Nonomuraea sp. NBC_00507: one gene and its partner. The protein of the gene in region 1 binds, or shares a complex with, the protein of each later gene. Links are inferred from orthologs where the notes say so. Each region holds a gene or a part of one and is shown on either strand. Other genes may lie near its edges.

Region 1 (7,983 bases):
CATGGGCTTCGAGGAGCAGGGCATCGCCATCGAACGTGGCGCCGTCGTGGTCGACGAGCACTGCCGCACCTCCGTGCCGGGGATCTACGCCATCGGCGACCTCATCCCCACCCTGCAGCTGGCCCACGCCGGCTTCGCCGAGGGGATCATGGTGGCCGAGCACATCGCCGGGCTCAACCCGCCGCCCATCGACTACGCGGGCGTGCCCCGCATCACCTACTCCGACCCCGAGGTCTCCTCGGTGGGGATCACCTCGAAGCAGGCGGCCGAGCGCGGCATCGAGATCGTCGAGCAGGTCTACGACCTCGCCGGAAACCCCAAGAGCCAGATCCTCGGCACCTCGGGCGCGGTGAAGGTCATCGCCCAGAAGGACGGCCCCGTCGTCGGTGTCCACATGGTGGGCCGGCGCATCGGCGAGCTCGTCACGGAAGGCCAGCTGATCTACAACTGGGAGGCGCTGCCCGCAGAGGTCGCCCAGCTCATCCACGCACACCCGACCCAGTCCGAGGCCTTGGGTGAGGCGATGCTGGCCCTGGCCGGCAAGCCGTTGCACGTCCACAACTAGTCCTAGCCCTCGAGATCAGAACGCGAGAGAAGAATAACGATGCCGGTCTCCGTACAGATGCCCCAGCTCGGCGAGAGCGTGACCGAGGGCACCGTCACCCGTTGGCTGAAGAAGGAGGGCGAGCGCGTCGAGGCCGACGAGCCGCTCCTCGAAGTGTCGACCGACAAGGTCGACACCGAAATCCCGTCGCCGTCCGCGGGTGTGCTCACCAAGATCGTCGTGGCCGAGGACGAGACGGTCGAGGTCGGGGCCGAGCTCGCCGTCATCGACGAGAACGCCCAGCCGGGCGCCGCCGCCCCGGCTCCTGAGGCGGCGGCCCCCGCCCAGGCGCCCGCTCCGCCGCAGCCCGAGCCCGAGCCCGAGCCCGAGCCTGCCCCGGCGCCGGTCTCCTCGATCCCGCAGCCGGCCCCCGCTCAGCCGACGCCGCCGCCCGCCCCGGCGCCCGCCCCGGCCCCGCAGGCCGCTCCTCCGGCCCCGCAGGCCGCTCCCCCGGCGCAGCCGGCCGCCGAGCCGACCCCGCTGCCCTCGGGTGAGAGCCCCTACGTCACGCCGCTGGTGCGCAAGCTCGCCAACGAGCACGGCGTCGACCTCGACGCGATCAACGGCACCGGCGTGGGTGGCCGCATCCGCAAGCAGGACGTGCTCGAGGCGGCCAAGGCCCAGCGTGAGAAGGCCGCCGCGGCCGAGGCCGCGCCGGCACCCGCCGCCGTCCAGCCCGCTCCGGCCGCCGCCCCGGCTCCGGCCGCGCAGGCCGCCCCGGTCGCCGCGGTCGCCGCGGCGCCCGAGCCGGTGGCGGTCGACACCACGCTGCGGGGCCGCACGGAGAAGATGTCGCGACTGCGTCAGACCATCGCCAAGCGCATGGTCGAGTCGCTGCAGACCGCCGCGCAGCTCACCTCGGTCGTCGAGGTGGACGTCACCAAGATCGCGCGGCTGCGGGCGAAGGCGAAGGACGACTTCTTCCGCCGCGAGGGCGTGAAGCTGACCTTCACCCCCTTCTTCGCCATGGCGGCGGTCGAGGCGCTCAAGCAGCACCCGAAGCTCAACGCCACGATCAACAACGAGACCAACGAGGTGACCTACTTCGACGTGGAGAACCTCGGCGTCGCGGTGGACACCGAGCGCGGCCTGCTGGCGGCGGTCGTCAAGAACGCCGGCGACCTCAACCTGGCCGGTCTCGCCCGCAAGATCACCGACGTCGCCGAGCGCACCCGCAACAACCAGGTGACGCCCGACGAGCTCACCGGCGGCACGTTCACGCTGACCAACACCGGCAGCCGGGGCGCGCTGTTCGACACGCCGATCCTCAACCAGCCGCAGGTGGGCATGCTCGGCACCGGCGCCGTCGTGAAGCGGCCCGTGGTGGTCGACACGCCTGAGGGCGAGGTCATCGCGGTGCGGTCGATGGTCTACCTGGCGCTGACCTACGACCACCGCCTGGTGGACGGGGCGGACGCGGCGCGCTTCCTGACGACGATCAAGCGCCGTCTGGAGGAGGGCCGCTTCGAGGCCCAGCTCGGCCTCGCGTAAGGGGTTCAGGGAAAGGGCCGGGCGGGGTTCCGCCCGGCCCTTTCCCTGTGCCGGCCCGGTTCGCCGGGCGCATCCGCGGGTGGGCCGCGTAGGGTGAGCGTATGGCGATCATCGTGACGGGAGCGTCGGGGTTGCTCGGCACGTCGCTGGTGGCGGCGCTGCGGGCCGAGGGGCAAGAGGTCGTCAGGCTGGTGCGCCGGGAGCCGAGGAGCCCGGACGAGGCCTACTGGCAGCCCGCCGAGCAGGAGGTCGACCTTGCCGCGCTGGACGGCGCCGAGGCCGTCGTGCACCTGGCCGGGGCCTCGATCGGGGACAAGCGGTGGACGGCGGCGTACAAGCGGGAGCTGGTCGACAGCCGGGTGCGGAGCACCCGGGTGCTCGTGGACGCCCTGCGCGCGCTGTCCAGGCCACCCGAGGTGCTCCTGTCGGCCTCCGGAGTGGACTTCTACGGCGACACCGGCGACCGGGAGATCGACGAGAGCGAGGACCGGGGCACGGGGTTCCTGGCGGACCTGTGCGTGCAGTGGGAGGCCGAGGCGCGGCGGGCCAGCGAGGCGGGCATCAGGACCGTGCAGATGCGGTCCGGGCTTGCGCTGAGCCGGCGGGGCGGGGTGCTGGGCCGGGTGTTGCCGATCTTCAAGATGGGGCTGGGAGCGCCGCTGGGATCGGGAAAGCAGTACTGGTCGTGGATCTCCTTGAACGACTGGGTGGGAGCCGCACGACATGTCCTGAAAAATCGGGATGTGGCTGGGCCGGTCAACTTCACCTCGCCCTCCCCCGTCACCAACGCCGAGTTCACCCGTGCCATCGCAAAAGCCCTGGGCAGGAGCATGATGCCGATGCCGGTCCCGGCGTTCGCGCTGTCCATAGGGCTCGGTGAGTTCGCCCGCGAGGGGCTGCTGCCCAGCCACCGCGTCCTGCCGCGCACCCTGCTGGACAGCGGCTACGGCTTCGCCCATACCAGTCTCGGTGAGGCGCTGAGCGCCGTACTCTAGGGGCCGTTCATCCTTCTTTTCAGGTAGGAGATCATGACATGATCCGGTCAGGACAGTCGCACATCCTCGCGATCGGGGGTGGCTCGTTTCGCCCGAGTGCGCGTTACAGCTTCATCGAGGCGAGCGGCCTGCTGCGCTACGGGCTCGACCTGACCGGCCAGGACCGGCCCAAGCTCGGCCTGCTCGCCACCGCCACGGGCGATGCGTCGGACTGGCTGCTGAAGATGTACGGCGCGTTCGCGGGCTGGGACGTCGAGCTGAGCCACTTGACGGTGTTCCCGATGCCCAACGTGGCCGACCCCAAGGCGTGGATCCTGGAGCAGGACATGATCTACGTGAGCGGCGGCAGCGTGGCCAACCTCATGGCGTTGTGGCGGCTGCACGGCCTCGACGAGGCGTTCGAGGAGGCCTGGCGGTCCGGGGTGGTGCTCACGGGGCAGAGCGCCGGCGCCCTGTGCTGGCACGTGGGCGGCAACACCGACTCCTTCGGCCCCGAGCTGCGGCCCTGGTCCGACGGGCTCGCGCTGCTGCCCTACTCGTGCGGCGTCCACTACGACTCCGACCCGCAGCGGCGCCCGCTGCTGCACGCGTCGGTGGCCAGCGGCGAGCTGCCCGCCGGCTTCGCCGCCGACGAGGGCGTCGGCCTCCACTACGTGGGCACGGAGTTCATCCAGGCGGTGTCCGTCGAGCCCGGCGGCTCCGCCTACCGGCTGGAGCACGACGGGGCGGCGGGCATCAAGGAGTTGAGGATCGAGCCTCGTCTGCTCACACCCTGAATTACCCTTCAAGGGTGAGGGAACGGCACAATAGGCTCATGCGCCCCGGAGCTCGCACCCACGGGGACGATCCCCACGCACTGGCCATCGTCCGTCTCGGCGTCGACGTCCCCTACGAGCAGGCCTGGTCGCTGCAGCGCTGGGTGCACGGCAAGCGCGTGGCGGGCGAGCTGCCCGACACCGTACTGATCCTCGAGCACGCGCCCGTCTACACCGCGGGAAAGCGCACCGCCCCGCAGGAGCGCCCGTCCGACGGCACCCCGGTCATCGACGTCGATCGCGGCGGCCGGCTCACCTGGCACGGTCCCGGGCAGCTCGTCGCCTATCCGATCGTCGGCGGCGTCACGGACGTGATCACGTACGCCTGCCGCCTGGAGGAGACGATGATCCAGGTGTGCGCCGACTTCGGCGTCACCGCCCGGCGGGTGCCGGGCAGGGGCGGCGTGTGGGCGAAGGGCGATCCGAACCTGGGGCTGCCGGATCGCCAGCTCGGCGCGGTCGGCATCCGCGTCTCGCGCGGCGTCACCATGCACGGCTTCGCGCTCAACTGCGCCAACGACCCTCGCTGGTTCAACCGCATCGCGCCGTGCGGGCTGCCCGACGTGGGCGTCTCCTCGCTGTCGGCGGAGACCGGCCGGCGCATCGTGGTCGAAGAGGTCCTGCCGATCGCGGAGAAGCGGCTGGCCGAGGCGCTCGGCATGGAGGCGTTCGAGCTGCACGAAGAGGACCTCCTCCGGAGGTAACCGGATCGGCATTTAATAGCGTCGAAAACCGGGATATCACCGGCTTACCATCACCCGTGTGAAGCGCCTCCTGGCTCTCCTTCTCGCGCTCCTCGTGCACCTGATGACGCTGGCGTTCCTCGTGCTGGGCGCGTGGACCATCCTGGCGCACGCGGATTCACTGCTCGCGTGGCTGCTCGGCGGGCTGTGCCTGGCCATCGGCTGGGTGCTGCGGCCACGCCTGGCCCGGCTGCCCGCCGACGCCGAGACGCTCGAGCACGACTCGGCCCCTGAGCTGTACGCCGTCGCCGAGCGCGTGGCGGACCGGGTCGGCGTGACGCGGCCGCGCAAGATCGCGATCAGAGACCTGGCCGCCGAGACCGGCTACGACCGGGTGGGCCTGGCACGTACGCCGGTGCTGGTCGTGGGGCTGCCGCTGTGGCTGGCCCTGCCGCCCAGGCAGCGGGTGACGCTGCTGGCGAGCGCGTACGCCCGCGTGCCGACCGGTGAGGAGCTCATCGTGGGTGGCGCGCTGGACACGCTGGAGGCCTGGCGGGACGCCCTGATGGAGGCCGGGCCGCTGCGGGTCAGGGAAGAGGCGCACACCACGATCACCGCCGCCTCCCTGGGCGTCGCCGACCAGCCGGGGACCGCGTACGAGGTGGCGGGGTTCTTCGGCCGCCTGCTCGGCCGGGTGCTCGGCGCTCCCGTGCTGCTGATGCGGTACGCGCTCAGCCGGCTGGCCCGCGCCGGCGAGCCCCGTACCAGGGAACGGCGGCAGGCGCTGACGCGGCGGGTCGCCTCCGCGGCGGAGCAGGCGGAGCTGGAGGAGCTGCGGTCCGGCGGCTACCTGGCGCCGATGCAGGCGGCGGCGCTGCGCGGCGAAAACGCGGCGTCGATCAGGCAGGCTGCGCTGGCCAGGTCCCGGCTCACCGCCGACGGCGTGCTCGCCGCGGCCCCGCACTGCGATCTGCTCGGCACGCGCGCGTCCGAGCGCATCGACGACGAGCTCCAGACCTATTACGCCCGGGCGATCCGCGGCTTCGGTCTCATCTCGTGACCCTCGACCGGGCCGGCTCACCGGGAGACGTAAGCTGAGGACGTGACCGTTGCTCCTGAAGGCCGAAAGCTCCTCCGCCTGGAGGTGCGCAACGCCGAAACCCCTATCGAGCGCAAGCCCCCATGGATCAAGACCAAGCTCAAGACGGGCCCCGAATACACCGAGCTGAAATCGCTCGTGCGCCGCGAGGGCCTGCACACGGTCTGTGAAGAGGCGGGCTGTCCCAATATCTACGAGTGCTGGGAAGACCGCGAGGCGACCTTCCTCATCGGCGGCGACCAGTGCACGCGCCGCTGCGACTTCTGCCAGATCGACACGGGCAAGCCGAAGGAGTACGACCGCGACGAGCCGCGCCGGGTCGCCGAGTCCGTCCAGCAGATGGGCTTGAAGTACGCGACCGTGACCGGCGTGGCCCGCGACGACCTGCCCGACGGCGGGGCCTGGCTCTACGCCGAGACCGCCCGCCAGATCCACGCCCTGCTGCCCGGCTGCGGCGTCGAGCTGCTGGTGCCCGACTTCAACGGCAACCGCGAGCAGCTGGAGGAGGTCTTCTCCAGCAAGCCGGAGGTGTTCGCGCACAACGTGGAGACTGTGCCGCGGATCTTCAAGCGCATCCGTCCCGCGTTCCGCTACGACCGATCCCTCAACGTGATCACCATGGCCCGCGAGGCCGGGCTGGTCACCAAGTCCAACCTGATCCTGGGCATGGGCGAGACCCGCGAGGAGATCGTCGAGGCCATGCGCGACCTGCACGCGGCCGGCACCGACCTGCTGACCATCACGCAATACCTGCGGCCGACGCCCCGCCACCACCCGGTGGAGCGGTGGGTGAAGCCGGAGGAGTTCGTCGAGCTGCAGGCCGAGGCCGAGGCGATCGGGTTCGCCGGCGTCCTGTCCGGGCCGCTGGTCCGCTCGTCCTACCGGGCGGGCAAGCTCTACAAGCAGGCCATCGAGGCGCGCCAGACCGCTTGAGGCCAGCTGAGGACAGCCCCGGGCGCGCTCGCCCGGGGCTCTTTCGCTTTCGCGTGCTGGGGCGCGTCGTTACCATGGCCGGGGGCATCCGACGGAGGGCGACGGGGCATGGCCGTACTGATCCGCACCAGTGATGTTCCCGCAAGCGCCGCCACGACGCCTGGCGGAGCATCGTGTGCGACACGCTCGGCCCCCTCGACTTACGCATCGATCCGGAAGCGCCGTTGCGGGGCGAGATCGAGATGGGGCGGCTCGGCGCCGTGGGCGTCGGCCGGATACTTACGTCCACGCCGCACAGCGTGCACCGCACCGCCGGGCTGATCCACCGTGACAATCCCGACCTCTACCGGGTGGTGCTGGCCCTTTCTGGCAGCCCGCGCCTGGCCCAGGACGAGCGGTACACGCAGCTGAGCCGGGGCGAGTTCGCGATCTACGACTTCACTCGGCCGTACGAACTGGCCTATGACAGCGCCGTGCGGCTGGCCGTGTTCAGCGTCCCGCACGACCTGCTGGCCCTGCCCGCCGGCTCGGTCGCCGCGCTCACCGCGTTGCCCATCAGCGCCGACTGCGGCGCGGGCGCGCCGGCCGTGCCGCTGCTGCTGCGCGTGCACGCCTTCATCGAGCAGCGCCTGGGCGAGATCGACCTGGACCCGGGCGCGATCGCGGCCGCGCACCACATCTCCGCGCGCGCACGATGTGGCGGTCGAGGCGCTGGTGCCCGAATTGCTGGAGTTCTTCGCACTTTAGGTAACGCTAAGGTAACAAACCTATCGAGTGGTTGGTTTTCTGGTGAACACTGGGCGGGTGGACTTCGACGAACTGATCACCCGCCTGGACCTCACCACCAAGATCGGACTGCTCACCGGGGCGGACATGTGGTCGCTCCCGCCGGTTCCCGAGATCGGCCTGGACCGGCTCGTCATGAGCGACGGACCCATCGGCGTGCGCGGGGAGCAGTGGAGTTCCGCCGACCCGTCGATCGCGCTGCCGAGCCCGACCGCGCTCGCCGCGACCTGGGACCTGGACCTGGTCAGGCGGGCCGGGCGGCTGCTCGCCCAGGAGGCCCGGCGCAAGGGGGTGCACGTGCTGCTCGCCCCCACGCTCAACCTGCACCGTTCGCCGCTCGGTGGGCGGCATTTCGAGTGCTTCTCGGAGGATGCGTACCTGACGGGTGAACTCGGCGCGGCGTACGTCGAGGGCGTGCAGGAGGGCGGCGTGGCCACCACGCCCAAGCACTTCGTGGCCAACGACTTCGAGACCGACCGGTTCACTGTGGACGTCCGTGTGGGTGAGCAGGCGCTGCGGGAGGTGTACCTGCGGCCGTTCGAGCGCGTGGTGCGGGCGGGCGCCTGGGGCGTCATGA
Region 2 (7,327 bases), 5.7 Mb from region 1 along the record:
CCCGAACGCCTGCGTTACATGCCGATCGCCTACCACGCGCGCAAGGCCGCACGGATCTCCCGCCGCCTCGAGCGCCAGCTCCGCTCCGCGTAGCGCGCGAGATCAGGTCAGGGCTCGAGGATGTCGCGGATGCGGCGGCCGGCGTCGTCGAGCGTCTGACGCAGCTCGGCCAGCATCTCCGGCGTCAGCCGGGCCTGCGAGGCCTCCTGCCGGGCCTGGGCGACGAAGTCGGCCAGCAGCTCGCCCAGCTCGGCATCGAGATCGGCGCGGCTGGGCGCCTCGCCGCCGAGCGTGGCCCAGACCTCCGTCCAGATCCTGCGCCACTCGCCGGCCAGCCGCTCACCCTGCCCCTGCCACTGGTAGGCGTGCTCCGTCCACTGCCGCTTCTGCTGCTCCCGCAGCCGCTTGAGGTCCTCCTTCTGCTGCTGCCTGAGCCGCCTGTCGTCCTCTTTGGCGCCGGTGCGCACGTCCTTGGCCATCCGCGTCAGCTCGTCGCGCAGGGACCTGACCGTGTCGCGGACGTCCTCCTTGACCTCGCGGGCGATGTCGCGAACCGAGGCGGAGATCTCCTGTTCCAGGTCGTCGAGCTCGTCGAGGCGGGCGTTCAGCTCGTCGCGGCCCTTGTCGGTGATCGAGAACACCTTCTTGCCCTCGACCACCTCATGCGTCACCAGGCCCTCCTCCTCCAGGCGGGCCAGGCGTGGGTAGATCGTGCCGGGGGAGGGCGAGTAGACGCCGAGGAAGCGGTCCTGGAGCAGCCTGATCACCTCGTAACCGTGGCGCGGGCTCTCCTCCAGCAGCTTGAGCAGGTACAGCCGGAGCCGGCCGTGACCGAATACAGGGCTCATTCCTTCTCTCCCTTGAGCAGCGTGACCTCACCGGAGACCGTGATCGCCGACACCGAGGCCATGCCGCCGCCCAGCCGCCCCGACATCGTTTTCGTGCCTGGGCTGCTCATGGTGGACAATTCCTCGAACGTGCTCACTAGCCTGCCGGACGTGGAACGCACCCTGACGTCCGCGTCCGCGTTCTCTGGCAGTCTGACCAGGATGTCACCGGAGACGCTGTTGAGCGTGACATGACCCGTGGGTTGCAGCGCGAGATCCGCGGTGATGCGGCCGGAGACGGTGTTCGCCCGCAGCCGGCGCGGCGTGCCGTCGGCCACGGTCAGATCTCCTGAGACGCTCTTGAACGCCAGATCGCCGGCCATCGCCCGGCTTTCGACCGCGCCCGAGACGGTCGTGGCGCTGACGTCGCCGCTGACCCCGTCCAGCACGATCTCCGCGCTCACGCTCCTCACCTGGGTCATCTTCTCGAACCCGGCCACCACGGCGGGCGCGGACACCACGCCTGCGTTGACGCTGCAGCCCTTCGGCACGGTGATCGTCAGGACCGTCCTGCGCCGGTCGCGCCGCAGCCAGCCGAGCAGGCCGTCCCAGGTGAGGTCCTTGTACGCGACGATGAGCTCCTTGGCGTCCTCGTCATAGGTCACCATCAGCGGCGAGGCCGACTCGAACTCGGCGACCTCGAGAGTGGGCGGGCCCTCGCTGGCCAGCACGTCCAGCCGCCCGGCGACGATCCGCACGTCGAGCGACTCCACTGGGCCGAACGTCAGCTGTTCCGGTGCCTCGATCGTCCACTGCTGCATGATCCCCGCCCTCCTGGCGACACATCCCTATGTAAGACACGATATGTCGCGTCTAGCCAAAACTCAAGATGTATCGCGTCTATCGCGGGGTTACTCGTCGTCCTCGTCGTCGAGCCGCGCCAGCCACGTGGCCAGGCGCTCGACCGGGATCTCGAACTCGGGGTTGAGGTCCACGAACTCGCGCAGCCGCTCACCCAGCCACAGCAGGCTGACCTCTTCCTCACCCCGCCGTTCGACGAGTTCCTCGATCCCCCGATCGGTGAAGTACATCATGCTCCCATTCAGTCCGTACGCAGCCGTGACGCCAGGTCGCCGACCGGTATCCAGGCATCGGCGCGCCCTCGTCTGACTTTAGTGAGTAGCCCGCGGTGCTCCAGCTCGCGCAGGTCGGTTCTGGCCGTCTGGAGCACGATTTGGTGGCCGGCGGCGTGGGAAGCCACGGTGTACTCGGCGCTGGGATGGTCCGCGGCATGCGCCAGAAGGGCGATCTGCCGGGCGTTGAAGGCCCCCTTGCGGGCACGGGCCAGATAGGCCTGGACCTCGCGGGTCTCGGCGATCTTTTTGTCGAGGTAGGCATGCAGGTCGTCGATGGCACGGCGTAGGACGTCGAGCTGGTGGATGACGAAGTAGGTGAGGTCGTTCTCGTCCTGCTCGACGTGCAGGAAGCTGCGGCCGTAGCGGGCGGGTGAGTTCTTCAGGATCCGGGAGATCGAGATGAACTCGGTGAGCCAATAGCCCTGATTGAGCATCGACCAGTAGAACAGCGCGCGTGCCGTCCTCCCGTTGCCGTCCTCGAACGGATGGTCGTAGGCCAGCATGAAATGCACTGCCACAGCCCTGATCACCGGAGGCACGTACGTGGTGTGCGAGTTGCCGTTGGCGAAGTCGCACAATCGTTGAATCCGCTCAGGCAGTTCCTCGGCGGGGGGAGGCTCGTGCAGGATCTCGCCGTAGGTGTCGGCGACCACGACGCGTTTCTCGCCCGGCAGCTGGAAGCGGCCCGCGGCGGCCGGGTTGTGCAGGGTGCCTTCGGTGACCATGCGCTGGATGTCGCAGATGAGAGCAGGCGTCAGGGGCTCGTTGCGCAGCTCGCCGATGCGGCGCATGACGAGGTAGTTGTTGCGGATCATGAGCTCGTCGACCGTCTGCGGCTTGCGGCCACTGCGCAGCATGTCCTTGGCCACCATGTACGTGGTCGCGGCACCTTCGAGCTGGCTGGACGTGATGGCCTCTTCGATCAGTGAGCTGATGAGATAGCGGTCGCGGGTCAGCGGGTTGGCAACGGGCTCCGGCGTGCCGATCCGGCCGCTCAGGTCGCGGTTGAGCGCCTCCAGGCCCCGTAGCACCTCATCCGGCAGTGCGTAGGTGAAGGGCGCGCCGGCCGAGTCCGCCAGAGGGAGATCCCGTCGCATGCCGAGCCGTGCCATCTTGAGGCCGAGCCACCACTGCTTGTGCGTCAGACCGGCCGGCGGCGTGCGACGGCGAACCTCGTCCCAGGGCAGGTAGCGCTCCATGGAATCGACTGCTGACAGCAGCCAGAGACTGTCGGCTTCAAGCCATAGCTCCCGCCACGGTGGCGGTTTCTGAGGTTGGCGCAACGGACCACCTACTAAAATTGGCAGTTGTTAGCTGCTAATTAGCTGCTAACAACTGCCAATTTAGCAGTTGGCTGGCTGGATCGTCAGCCGTAGACCTGGTGGAGGATCTCCTCCAGCTCGGTGTCGTGGCCGTGGTGCGAGCCCGTCGCCGGCGAGCTGTTGGGCGTGCGCGACACCCGCCGCACCGGCCGGCCGCCCAGCGTCTGCGGGTCCTCGGCCAGCTTCAGCGTCAGGTAGGGCCACGGCCCCATGTTGGCCGGCTCGTCCTGGGCCCAGATCAGCTCCACCTGCGCGCCATAGCGGCCCAGCTCGGCCTGCAGCTCCTCCGCCGGGAACGGGTAGAGCCGCTCCAGCCGGACGAGGGCGACGTCGTCGCGGCCCGTCTTGTCACGCTGCGCGGCCAGCTCGTAGTAGAGCTTGCCGGAGGTGAGGACGACCTTGGTCACCTTGGCCGGGTCGACGGTGGTGTCGCCGAGGACCGGCTGGAAGGTGCCCGAGGTGAAGTCGGACGCCTTGGAGGTGGCCGCCTTGTGGCGCAGCAGCCACTTCGGTGTGAAGACCACCAGCGGCTTGTGCCGGTTGGACTCCACCTGCCAGCGCAGCAGGTGGAAGTAGTTGGCCGGCGTGGTGGGCTGCGCGACCGTCATGTTGTCGAGCGCGCAGACCTGCAGGAACCGCTCGATGCGGGCCGAGGAGTGGTCGGGGCCCTGACCCTCGAAGCCGTGCGGCAACAGCAGCACGACCGAGGACTTCTGCCCCCACTTCTGCTCGCCCGACGAGATGAACTCGTCGATGATCGTCTGGGCGCCGTTGACGAAGTCGCCGAACTGCGCCTCCCAGAGGACCAGGGCGTCCGGGCGGACGACGCTGTAGCCGTATTCGAAGCCGAGCGCCGCGAACTCGCTGAGCAGCGAGTCGTAGACGTAGAGCTTCGTGGTGCCCTGGTTGAACGCCTTCAGCGGGGTGTGGTCGGCGCCGGTCATCCGGTCCACCAGCACCGCGTGGCGCTGGGTGAACGTGCCGCGCCGCGAGTCCTGGCCGACCAGCCGCACCGGGTGGCCGTCCATCAGCAGCGAGCCGAACGCCAGCGTCTCGCCCATCGCCCAGTCGATCGCGTCCTGCTCGACCATCTGGCCGCGGCGCTGCAGCACCGGCGCCAGGCGCGGGTGCGGCGTGAAGCCGTCGGGCAGGTTGAGCTGGGTGTCGACGATGCGCTTGAGCGTCTCGTCACTGATCGCGGTCGGCGTGTCGTCGTGCGACCACTTGACGACCTCGGTCGGCGGCACCCGCATCGCGGCCGCCTCCGCCGGCTTCTTGGCCGCCTCGCGGACCTCGGTGAACGCCTGCTCCAGCTTGGCCTGGTAGTCGCGCAGCGCGGACTCGGCCTCCTCGACCGTGATGTCGCCCCGGCCGATCAGCGCCTCGGTGTAGAGCTTGCGGGTCGAGCGCTTGGCGTCGATGAGGTCGTACATCAGCGGCTGGGTGAAGGCGGGGTTGTCGCCCTCGTTGTGGCCGCGGCGGCGGTAGCAGATCAGGTCGATGACCACGTCCTTGCGGAACGCCTGGCGGTATTCGTAGGCCAGCCGGCCCACGCGGACCACCTGCTCGGGGTCGTCGCCGTTGACGTGGAAGATCGGCGCCTGGATCATCCGCGCCACGTCGGTGGCGTAGACCGACGAGCGGGACGAGGCGGGCGAGGTCGTGAAGCCGACCTGGTTGTTGACCACCACGTGCACGGTGCCGCCGGTGCGGTAGCCGCGCAGCTGCGACAGGTTGAGCGTCTCGGCCACGACGCCCTGGCCGGCGAAGGCCGCGTCGCCGTGGATGAGCACGGGCAGGACGGTGAAGCCCTCCTCACCACGCTCGATGAGGTCCTGCTTGGCGCGGACGACGCCCTCGAGCACCGGGTCGACCGCCTCCAGGTGGGAGGGGTTGGCGACCACGGACGCGGAGATCGTGTTGCCGCTCGGCGAGGTGAACTCGCCGGTCGCGCCGAGGTGATACTTCACGTCACCGGAGCCGTGCGCGGTGCGCGGGTCGATGTTGCCCTCGAACTCGCCGAAGATCTGGGCGTAGGACTTGCCCACGATGTTGGCCAGCACGTTGAGGCGGCCGCGGTGGGCCATGCCCATGACGACCTCGTCGAGGCCCTCGTCGGCGGCGTCGCTGATCACCGAGTCGAGCAGCGGGATCAGGGACTCGCCGCCCTCCAGCGAGAAGCGCTTCTGACCGACGAACTTGGTCTGGAGGAACGTCTCGAACGCCTCGGCGGTGTTGAGCCGCGACAGGATGTTGAGCTGCTCGTCACGCTCGGGCGACTTGTGCGCCTTCTCCACCCGCGCCTGGATCCAGGCCCGCTCTTCCGGGTTCTGGATGTGCATGTACTCGATGCCGACCGTGCGGCAGTAGGAGTCACGCAGCACGCCCAGGATGTCACGCAGCTTCATCAGCGGCTTGCCGCCGAAGCCGCCGGTGGCGAACTCGCGCTCCAGGTCCCACAGCGTCAGGCCGTGCGACTGGATGTCGAGGTCGGGGTGCTTGCGCTGCTTGTATTCCAGCGGGTCGGTCTCGGCCATGAGGTGGCCGCGCACCCGGTAGGCGTGGATCAGCTCGATCACGCGGGCGGACTTGGCCACGTCGTCGTCGTGGGTGGCGGAGATGTCCTGGACCCAGCGGACCGGCTCGTAGGGGATCCGCAGCGCCTCGAAGATCTCGTCGTAGAAGCCGTCCTCGCCGAGCAGCAACCGGTGGATCTGGCGCAGGAAGTCGCCCGACTGGGCGCCCTGGATGATCCGGTGGTCGTAGGTGCTGGTCAGCGTCATGACCTTGGAGACGGCCAGCCGCGACAGCGTGTCGGGCGAGGCGCCCTGGTATTCGGCCGGGTATTCCATCGCGCCGACGCCGATGATCGTGCCCTGGCCCGGCATCAGACGCGGCACCGAGTGCACCGTGCCAATGGTGCCCGGGTTGGTCAGCGAGATCGTGGTGCCGGCGAAGTCGTCGACGCCCAGCTTGCCCGCGCGGGCCTTGCGGACGACGTCCTCGTAGGCCATCCAGAACTGCCGGAAGTCCATCTCCTCGGCGCCCTTGATCGAGGGCACGAGGAGCTGGCGCTCGCCGTTGCTCTTCTGCACGTCGATCGCCAGGCCGAAGCCCACGTGCGCGGGCTTGACCAGCGTCGGCTTGCCGTCGACCTCCGCGAAGGAGTAGTTCATCTCCGGCATGGCCTTCAGCGCCTTGACGATCGCGAAGCCGATCAGGTGCGTGAAGGAGACCTTGCCGCCACGACCCCGCTTGAGGTGATTGTTGATCACAATGCGGTTGTCGATGAGCAGCTTCGCCGGGATGGCTCGCACACTCGTCGCGGTCGGGACCGACAGCGACAGGTCCATGTTGGCCGCCGTGCGGGCCGCGGCGCCGCGCAGCTTGACCTCTTCGGCGTCCTTGGGGACCGGAGTGGCAGGCTGCTTCGGCTTCTCGGCCGCCGGTGGCGCCTTGGGGGGCGCCGGGGTGGGAGCGGGGGCGGTCACAGTGCCGTTCGCCGCTTCTTTGACCGGGGTACGGCCCGGTCCGTAATCAGGGTTGTAGTCAGCGAAGAAGTTCCACCAGGCCTTGTCGACCGACTCGGGGTCCTGGAGGTACTTCTGATAGAGCTCGTCGACAAGCCACTCGTTCTGTCCAAAGCTTGCCAGCGGGTTTGCCCGCGACGACTCAGACGACACGGCGGAAATCGCCCTCTTCCGCAGATCGGCGTTGATGTTAGAGAACCTGTCCAAGGCTACTCGCCCGGACTGGCAGCATGCGCCCGGGAGCCCGTGCCGCCTCGCACGATCCTCTCAAGACCGCGCAAAGAGGTCACGACCCCCTCGTCAATCCAGGTGGTGCCGCGTTTGTTGCTGTTTGGTATCAACACTAGGACATCGGGTTTATTTCCCACTGGACAGAAGTCTGCTAGCGATCCGCACCTCAGGGGACAACTGGGACAGAAGATCGGCGAGTTCCTCGCCGGCCTCCTTGAGCTCCTCCACCGACATCGGCTCCAGCCGCTCCAGCAGGAAGATCGCGTTCGTGGTCTCCTCGG

What was found.
Region 2: sucB (region 1) and OHA25_RS20260 share a complex: the UniProt entries of both Escherichia coli proteins name them as parts of the 2-oxoglutarate dehydrogenase (OGDH) complex. The link is inferred for Nonomuraea sp. NBC_00507 from one-to-one orthologs.

What each region holds. Positions count from the first base shown.
Region 1 is NZ_CP107853.1:9,726,809-9,734,791, forward strand. What follows is about bases 1-2,849. They hold sucB (2-oxoglutarate dehydrogenase, E2 component, dihydrolipoamide succinyltransferase), read left to right. Parts: upstream 1-604; coding sequence 605-2,095; downstream 2,096-2,849. Other genes in these bases: lpdA (dihydrolipoyl dehydrogenase), read left to right, coding at 1-565; OHA25_RS46885 (TIGR01777 family oxidoreductase), read left to right, coding at 2,197-2,849. Outside these bases: more of OHA25_RS46885, read left to right, coding at 2,850-3,090; OHA25_RS46890 (peptidase E), read left to right, coding at 3,129-3,866; lipoyl(octanoyl) transferase LipB, read left to right, coding at 3,905-4,609; OHA25_RS46900 (M48 family metallopeptidase), read left to right, coding at 4,668-5,648; lipA (lipoyl synthase), read left to right, coding at 5,691-6,620; OHA25_RS46915 (beta-glucosidase family protein), read left to right, coding at 7,425-7,983. UniProt on the Escherichia coli protein: E2 component of the 2-oxoglutarate dehydrogenase (OGDH) complex which catalyzes the second step in the conversion of 2-oxoglutarate to succinyl-CoA and CO(2).
Region 2 is NZ_CP107853.1:4,057,657-4,064,983, forward strand. The notes cover bases 3,130-7,327. They hold OHA25_RS20260 (multifunctional oxoglutarate decarboxylase/oxoglutarate dehydrogenase thiamine pyrophosphate-binding subunit/dihydrolipoyllysine-residue succinyltransferase subunit), read right to left. Parts: upstream 6,969-7,327; coding sequence 3,330-6,968; downstream 3,130-3,329. Other genes in these bases: OHA25_RS20255 (Fic family protein), read right to left, coding at 3,130-3,162; OHA25_RS20265 (B3/B4 domain-containing protein), read right to left, coding at 7,173-7,327. In the rest of the region: OHA25_RS20235 (oxygenase MpaB family protein), read left to right, coding at 1-93; OHA25_RS20240 (PadR family transcriptional regulator), read right to left, coding at 108-848; OHA25_RS20245 (DUF4097 family beta strand repeat-containing protein), read right to left, coding at 845-1,648; OHA25_RS20250 (DUF6104 family protein), read right to left, coding at 1,739-1,918; more of OHA25_RS20255, read right to left, coding at 1,930-3,129. UniProt on the Escherichia coli protein: E1 component of the 2-oxoglutarate dehydrogenase (OGDH) complex which catalyzes the decarboxylation of 2-oxoglutarate, the first step in the conversion of 2-oxoglutarate to succinyl-CoA and CO(2).